Regions from separate parts of the Pantoea sp. CFCC18177 genome, predicted to be linked through region 1. Evidence: predicted binding sites of a transcription regulator. Region 1 holds the regulator's gene; the other holds the start of a gene.
What was found. Region 1 encodes PurR, which represses purine synthesis genes. Its sites were predicted from a motif close to CANGCAAACGTTTGCNTG; they were not measured.

Region 1 (4,214 bases):
AAACAGGTTCTGTAAACCCGCCGCTTTACCTGTGGCCTGAGGGAAGGGGGCCAAAGCACTGGCAACCACTATCGGGTAAATCGCGCCATTTGCCAGCGCCATGCCGCAGAAAGGCAGCAATAATGCCACTAATGATGGAGCAGGCAGCATGGCGACCACAAACAGACTGAGGATGCTCAGGCTATACACCACCAGCAGCCATGGAAGAAGTTGCGCACCCTGATAACGATTGAGCAACGCGCGGCAGCCGAAGCCACCAATCAGAAAAGCAATGGTCTGTGGGATATAGCTCAAGCCAATGTCTGCGGGTGTTAACCCTGCTGAGGCGAGAATAAAAGGTGAACCGGTTAGCCACGCGAAAAAACTGGCAGAACAGGCTGAGTAAATCAGCACGTTGCCACTGTATACGCGGGTCTTCAGCAGCGTGAGCCAGCCAGGTTGCGCAACCTTTGCAGCCTGACCCTTTTTGCGGGCAGTCAGTTGCAGGGTGCCAATGAGCAGCAAAACGGTGATCGCTGTGAGCGCGATAAAAATACTGCGCCAATGGAAGTGTCCCATTAGCCAGGCACCCAGCAATGGGGCTAAAGCTGGCGAGAGCGCGACCAGAGGCATGATGGTGGCAAACACTTTGTTGGCTTGTGCTTTCGGGTAGCGATCCACCACCAGTGCCTGCCAGCTCACGGCCGCCGCACAGACGCCCACAGCCTGTACGAAGCGCAATGCCAGCATCAGGTTTACATCTCTTACCCACAACATGCCAAGGCAGCCCAAGGCGAAAAGTGTCAATCCTGCCAACAGAATTGGTTTACGACCAAAGCGATCCGACAAGGGGCCCCAAAACACCTGCGCACAGGCAAACCCACCGAGAAACAGGCTAAGGCTGGCGCTGATCGTACCCGGAGCCGTGGCAAAATCGCGTTGCATGTCACCAAAAGCGGGCAGATACATATCCGTGGCGAGAAAGCCGAGCATACTCAGCAAGGCAAGGTAGGGCAGAAATCCTTTTGAAGACAACATAGTGATTCTCATTGGCAGATTGAACGCCGGGGAGTGTAAAAGAGTGCGTTATGGTTTGTGAAACGCTAATATTTGCAATCTGCTGTTAAAAATTTTGAAGGCAAATCCATGTGGTCTGAGCATGCACTGGAAGTAGTAGATGCGGTGGCGCGCACCGGCAGTTTCAGCGCGGCAGCGCAAGAGTTGCATCGTGTGCCTTCTGCCGTCAGCTATACCGTCAGGCAACTGGAAACCTGGTTAGCGGTTCCGTTGTTTGAACGTCAGCATCGTGAAGTCGTCTTAACACCAGCTGGTGAGCACTTTGTCCGTGAAGGGCGATCTGTTATCAAAAAAATGCTTGCAACGCGCAGGCAGTGCCAACAGTTGGCGAACGGCTGGCGCGGACAGTTGAGCATCGCGGTGGACTGCATCGTCAAACCCCAGCGCACCCGACAACTGGTGAAAGATTTTTACCGTCATTTCCCGGATATGGAGCTGATTATCAGCTACGAAGTGTTCAACGGTGTCTGGGATGCGCTGGCCGACGGGCGTGTTGATGTCGCTATTGGCGCAACGCAGGCGGTTCCGGTTGGCGGGCGTTTCGCCTTTCAGGATATGGGGGCCTTAAACTGGCGTTGCGTTGTCAGTCCCGATCATCCGTTGGTCAACAATACAGAATTAAATGATGAAATATTGCGTGCCTGGCCATCGCTGGTGCTGGAAGATACGTCTCGCGCATTACCCAGACGTATGACCTGGACCCTGGACAATCAGCGGCGTTTGGTGGTGCCGGAGTGGGAAACCGGAATGGATTGTTTGCAGGCGGGATTGTGTGTCGGCATGGTGCCAGGGCATTTAGCGCGGCCACTGTTGGATCAAGGCACGCTGGTGGAATTGCCACTGCCGCAGCCGTTTCCTGACAGCCCTTGCTGTGTCAGTTGGTCAGAGCAGCGAGCATCACCCGCGTTGGATTGGCTTCTGGCTTATCTGGGTGATGCAGAGACGCTGAACCACGAATGGCTCAGCGAAACGCGAGGTTAGCGGCGATAGTCGCGGAATGGGCCATCGGCAACGGAGCGGCGCTCAATCAAGGTCGGTTGAACCTCAATCGTTTGTGGCTCTTCACGCTTGCTGGTGATGCGATCCAGCAACATTTCGAGCGCTTTCTCACCCAACTCAGCCTTCGGTTGGTGCACGGTGGTGAGCGCTGGTGTGAAAAAGCGCGCGTTGCGCACGTTATCGTACCCGATCACGGAAATATCTTGCGGGACGCGCAAGCCCATCTCATCGGCTGCGCAAATCGCACCCATTGCCATGATATCGCCACCACAGAATACGGCAGTTGGACGCTGTTTCTGATTCAAGATTTGTTGCATCGCCTGATAGCCTGAATCGGGTTCAAAATCACCCTGCACAATCCACTCTGGCCGCACCGTGACCCCGGCTTCATTCATTGCCTGCAAGAAGCCAGCGTGGCGTCCACCGCCCGTGTTGCGTTCAAGTTGTCCCGGGATCGCGCCAATATCGCGGTGACCACGTTCGATCAAATAGCGCCCAGCCAAATAACCGCCATGGAAAGCATTGTCCTGCACGGTATCGGTAAAGTCACCGCGCGAAGCACCCCAGTCCATCACCACCATCGGGATATTGCGATTCTCCTCCAGCATTTGCAGCAGGTCATCTGGGTATTCGGAGCACATGACCAACAGACCATCGACGCGCTTCTGCGCCATCATCGAGAGATAAGCACGCTGCTTTTGCAGGTCGTTGTGCGCATTGCCAAGGATTAATGTGTAGCCGCGCTCGAAGCAGTGATTCTCAACCGCTTCAATGATCTCAGCAAAGTAGGGAGCTTCACTTGAAGTCGCCAGCAATCCCAATGTCTTGGTGTGATTGACCTTCAAACTGCGCGCAACGGCGCTGGGGGAATAGTGCAATTCTTTAATTGCTTCCCAAACGGCGTTACGCGTCTCTTCTGCGACAAAACGCGTTTTGTTGATGACATGCGAAACCGTGGTGGTGGAGACACCCGCGCGTTTTGCTACATCTTTAATTGTGGCCATGAAAAAGGTACTCCCCGGCTTATCGCAACGTACTGATAAGTATATTGTTAAACGTTTGCGTCTGCGAAGGGTTTTGCACCCGAAAATTTGGGTCAACGCTGCCTGTTCAGGCAGGAAAAATCGCTTCAGCAGGCTGTAAATACAGCATGCGCAAAATGGGTTGCGCAACGAAAGGCGGCGATTCTAGCAAGCTGGCGCGGATAACACGAGATTTTTGCCTGACGCTGTGCGAAAATTGTTTTAACCCTAATAAAAGTGTGACTAAGGAGTAGTGATGAGTACAGATCTGAAGCTGGCCCTGATGACCACGGTTGGCGCACTGTTAATGATTATTGCGTTCAGCTTTACGGCCATCCTGCATTAAACAAAAGCGTATAAAAAAAGCCGGTGCTGTGAAAGCATCCGGCTTTTTTTATACGTTGCGCAACGACTAACGAATGGTTTTCGGCGTCATCATGCGGCGTGCACCAACATAATGCTTCTCCCAGTAATCCTCACCCAACGCACTAATCTGAATGTCTTTACCGGTGCGCGGTGACTGAATAAATTTACCGTTACCAAGGTAGACACCTACGTGATCGGCAGTGCCACGATTATTAATACGGAAGAAGACTAAATCGCCTTTTTCGAGCATCTGACGCTTAATCGGCGCGGCATCATGCAAGTGATACATCTCATTCGCAGTGCGCGGGAATTTGTATTTGACTAAATCTTTGTAGGCGTACCACACCAGACCACTGCAGTCGAAACCTGTATTCGGCGAGGTGCCACCCCACTGATAAGGTTTGCCCAACTGGCCCATCAATTTGGTCATCGCTGTTTCACGCGCCTTTTGATAACGCTGGCGGTGTGATTTGCTCATGCGAATGCCGGTCAGCTCCAGCGCTTCATCATCGACTTCACGCGTTTTTTTGGCTAAGCGTTGATGGCCATATTTCTTTGCTGGCGATTTCAGCAGGGATTTCTTACGGGTGGTTTTGTGCAGCGCGGTTTCTGTCTTGCTTTGCTTCTTCAGCTTGAGTTTTTGCACCGTAGTAGACAGGCGAGACTTTTTAGCCGTGGTTTTCACCGGACGTCGCTTGCGGCGCTCATCTTCGCGCGCGCTTTTTTTCTCAGCATTATGCAAACTGGCGTTAACAGGCGCATGCGGTGAAG
Region 2 (4,214 bases), on a different contig from region 1:
TCCAGATCCTGACGTGACAGCACGCCATAACCTTTATCACTCAACACATCGAACATCACGTCGCCGTTCGCCGCCACGTAAGCGTGCTTACGTTCGATCAAACGCTCAACCATTTCGATAATTTCTGGGATATGGCGTGTCGCGCGTGGCTCCAGGTCCGGCGGCAGAATGCCCAGCGCGTCAAAATCTTTGTGCATTTCGCCGATCATACGGTTGGTCAGCGTTTCGATGCTTTCGCCGTTCTCGTTTGCACGTTTGATGATCTTGTCATCAATATCGGTGATGTTACGCACATACTTGAGCTGATAGCCCACATAGCGCAGATAACGCGACACCACATCAAATGCCACGAAGGTACGCCCATGACCGATATGACAGAGGTCGTAAACCGTAATTCCACAGACATACATGCCGATCTGACCAGCGTGGATCGGTTTAAATTCCTCTTTCTGACGGCTCAGGGTGTTATAGATCTTCAGCATTGAACGATTCCGTTATTTACGTTTGCGGGATACGCCTTTCCAGCGTAGCTCGACATTGTGCCGTATTTTTCTCAGTTGTGCATCGCTCGCTTAGCTTCTGTGGCTGCCTTACTGACGAGCCATCGGAAATTGTGATATAAGAGGCGTCTACAAAAATGCCCCGCCGCTATGCAGGCGTGGCAGTTGATACTGACGACACCCGTAACAGGACGAATATAATGGTCACTTTCCAGACGAACCATGGCGACATCGTAATCAAAACCTTCGATGACAAAGCGCCGGCTACCGTGAAAAACTTCCTGGACTACTGCCGTGAAGGTTTCTACGACAACACCATTTTCCACCGTGTTATCAACGGTTTCATGATCCAGGGCGGCGGTTTTGAGCCTGGCATGAAGCAGAAAGACACCAAAGAAGATATTCGTAACGAAGCCAACAACGGCCTGAAGAACACCAAAGGTACGCTGGCGATGGCCCGTACTCAGGCGCCACACTCCGCGACTGCCCAGTTCTTCATCAACGTAGCAGACAACGACTTCCTGAACTTCCGTGACGAAAGCCTGCAGGGCTGGGGTTACTGCGTGTTCGCTGAAGTGGTTGAAGGTATGGACGTGGTAGAAAAAATCAAAGCGGTGAAAACTGGCCGCAGCGGCATGCACCAGGACGTTCCGGTTGACGACGTTGTCATCCAGAAAGTGACTGTTAGCGAGTAATGTCGCGCACGCTGTTTATCGCAGATTTGCATCTGTGCACAGAAGAACCGGCAATTACTGCCGGTTTTCTGCATTTTTTGCAGGGTGAAGCGCAGCAGTGTGATGCGCTTTACATCCTCGGCGACCTGTTCGAGGCCTGGATTGGCGATGACGATCCCAATCCGCTGCATCAGCAAATTGCCGCCGCGTTAAAAGCGCTGCCGGTGCCGAAATTCTTCATCCATGGCAATCGTGATTTCCTGCTCGGTAAACGTTTTGCCCGCGCAAGCGGCATGACGCTGCTGCCGGAAGAACAGGTGCTGACGCTTTACGGCCAACGCGTGCTGATTATGCACGGCGATACCTTGTGTACCGATGATGAGGGCTATCAACGCTTCCGCGCGAAGGTGCATCAGCGCTGGCTGCAACGCCTGTTCCTTGCCCTGCCGCTACGCATCCGTATGCGCATCGCCGCACGTATGCGCGCGGACAGCAAAAACGCGAATCAGCATAAGTCGTTAAGCATCATGGATGTTAATCCGCAGGCCGTGGAAGCCGCGATGACGCGTCAGCAGGTGCGGATTTTGATTCACGGGCATACCCATCGTCCGGCTGTGCATCAGCTATCCGTGCAAGGTGAAAGCGCGCAGCGCGTGGTGCTCGGTGCCTGGCATGAAAACGGTTCGATGATTCAGGTCGATGCCGATGGCGTGCAGCTGATCGAATTCCCCTTCTAATTTCGGGCATCATTGCCCGTTTTCGCCCTACGCAACCGTTTTCCTTGCTGCCATCTCATGCTATTCTCTGTGCCCTTCTTTACCTGCCCGCCCGGCCAGGTTCGTTCGACTATTCACAGGAGTTGACCACATGTCATCCAACGCCACCCCGGCTCGTATCGCCATCGTCATGGGTTCCAAAAGTGACTGGGCGACCATGCAGTTCGCCGAGGAAATTCTTAACAGCCTGGATGTTCCGTTCCACGTTGAAGTGGTCTCTGCTCACCGTACGCCAGATAAGCTGTTCAGCTTTGCCGAAACTGCCGCAGATAACGGTTTCCATGTGATCATCGCCGGTGCGGGCGGTGCAGCGCATTTGCCGGGCATGATCGCCGCCAAAACCCTGGTGCCGGTGCTGGGCGTGCCGGTACAGAGCGCCGCACTGAGCGGTGTCGATAGCCTCTACTCTATCGTGCAGATGCCACGTGGTATTCCTGTGGGTACGCTGGCAATTGGTAAAGCCGGTGCCGCCAACGCTGCCCTGCTGGCGGCACAGATTCTGGCAGTGCATGACAAAGATCTGGCCGCGCGTCTCGCGACCTGGCGTCAAACACAGACCGATGAAGTGCTGAACAACCCAGATCCGCGGGGGGATGCATGAAACCGGTTTGCGTACTCGGCAACGGTCAGTTAGGCCGTATGTTGCGCCAGGCGGGTGAACCGCTGGGCATCGCTGTCTACCCGGTGGGTCTGGATGCTGAACCTTCAGCGCTGCCTATCGCCCAAAGCGTGATCACCGCAGAGATCGAACGCTGGCCGGAAACCGCGTTAACGCGCGAACTGGCGAGCCATCCTGCTTTTGTGAACCGCGATATTTTCCCGCGTCTGGCCGATCGCCTGACGCAAAAACAGCTGCTCGACCAGCTAAACCTGGCAACCGCGCCGTGGCAGCTGCTGGTTGATAAAAGCGAATGGCCGCAGGTGTTCAACTCGCTGGGTGAGCTGGCGATTGTGAAACGTCGCACCGGCGGTTATGACGGCCGTGGTCAGTGGCGTTTACGCGCCAATGAAACCGACGCGCTGCCGGATGAGTGCTATGGCGAATGCATCGTTGAGCAGGGCATCAACTTCAGCGGTGAAGTGTCGCTGGTTGGCGCGCGTGGTCAGGATGGCACCACGGTGTTCTATCCGCTGACGCATAACCTGCATCAGGACGGCATTCTGCGCACCAGCGTAGCTTTCCCGCAGGCGGATGCGGCGCAGCAGCAGCAGGCTGAAGCGATGCTCGGTGCGATCATGCATGAGCTGAACTACGTCGGCGTGATGGCGATGGAGTGTTTTGTTACGCCAGAAGGTTTGCTAATCAACGAACTGGCACCTCGCGTGCACAACAGCGGTCACTGGACGCAGAACGGCGCGTCTATCAGCCAGTTTGAACTGCATCTGCGTGCGGTGCTCGGTTTAGCGCTGCCAAAACCGGTGGTGTTTGCGCCGTCGGTGATGGTGAATCTGATTGGCACCGATGTGAATGTCGCCTGGCTGCAACAGCCGCTGGTGCATCTGCACTGGTACGACAAAGAAGTGCGTCCGGGCCGTAAGGTTGGGCACTTGAATCTGACCGATAGCGATCAGCCGCGCCTTGTGGCGGCGCTGAATGCGCTGGTGCCGCTGCTGCCGGAAGAGTACGCCAGCGGGATTGCGTGGGCGGTTGAGAAGCTGTAAGTGAAAAGGCCGCGAAAGCGGCCTTTGGTTTTTGTGCAGCACCCTAACAGCAGGCACTTTTTGTAGCGGTGCGATTTATCGCACAAACCTGAAGCGGCGTTATCGCTGATAAATGCGCAATAAATTGCGCCGCTACGTTATGAACCATGAAGCTATTCTTAGCCCGCCATGAACGCTCGATATTAAACGCGACGAGCTACCAATCACGCCGCCTCAAACCTTCTGAACAGCGCCTTGCCCTTCAGCAGCCGCACGCCCAACCAGCCACCGCACACTGACAGCAGCAGCGCCCCGCAGATCGGCAACGCGATCCACAACGTCCAGTCTGGCTCCCAAGGGAAATCAAAGATCTTGCGCTGCAAGCCCCACAATGCCGCTTCGGCACCCAACGCCGCCGCCACGCCCGACACCACGCCGAGCAAGGCAAACTCACACCACAGCGTGCCGCGCAGCAGTCGTTTGCTGGCGCCCAGCGTGCGATAAACCACCAACTCCTGTCTGCGCTGGCGCATGCCGACCTGAATCTGCGCCAGCAACAGCAGCACGCCACAGGCGGTGACCAGCACCACCATGATCTCCAGCGCCTGGCTCACCTGCGCCAG

Region 2: the regulator PurR is predicted to act here: its motif matches at 1,940-1,957, upstream of purE (5-(carboxyamino)imidazole ribonucleotide mutase).

The regions. Positions count from the first base shown of each region.
Region 1 is NZ_JBNBPL010000030.1:51,148-55,361, forward strand. Features, by position in the region: gene punC (purine nucleoside transporter PunC) at 1-1,017, opposite strand, end outside; gene punR (DNA-binding transcriptional activator PunR) at 1,126-2,037, shown strand; gene purR (HTH-type transcriptional repressor PurR) at 2,034-3,059, opposite strand; gene cydH (cytochrome bd-I oxidase subunit CydH) at 3,334-3,423, shown strand; gene ACPUC8_RS22845 (C40 family peptidase) at 3,490-4,214, opposite strand, start outside.
Region 2 is NZ_JBNBPL010000010.1:149,501-153,714, forward strand. Features, by position in the region: gene cysS (cysteine--tRNA ligase) at 1-482, opposite strand, end outside; gene ppiB (peptidylprolyl isomerase B) at 701-1,195, shown strand; gene lpxH (UDP-2,3-diacylglucosamine diphosphatase) at 1,195-1,911, shown strand; gene purE (5-(carboxyamino)imidazole ribonucleotide mutase) at 2,042-2,551, shown strand; gene purK (5-(carboxyamino)imidazole ribonucleotide synthase) at 2,548-3,612, shown strand; gene ybbP (putative ABC transporter permease subunit YbbP) at 3,816-4,214, opposite strand, start outside.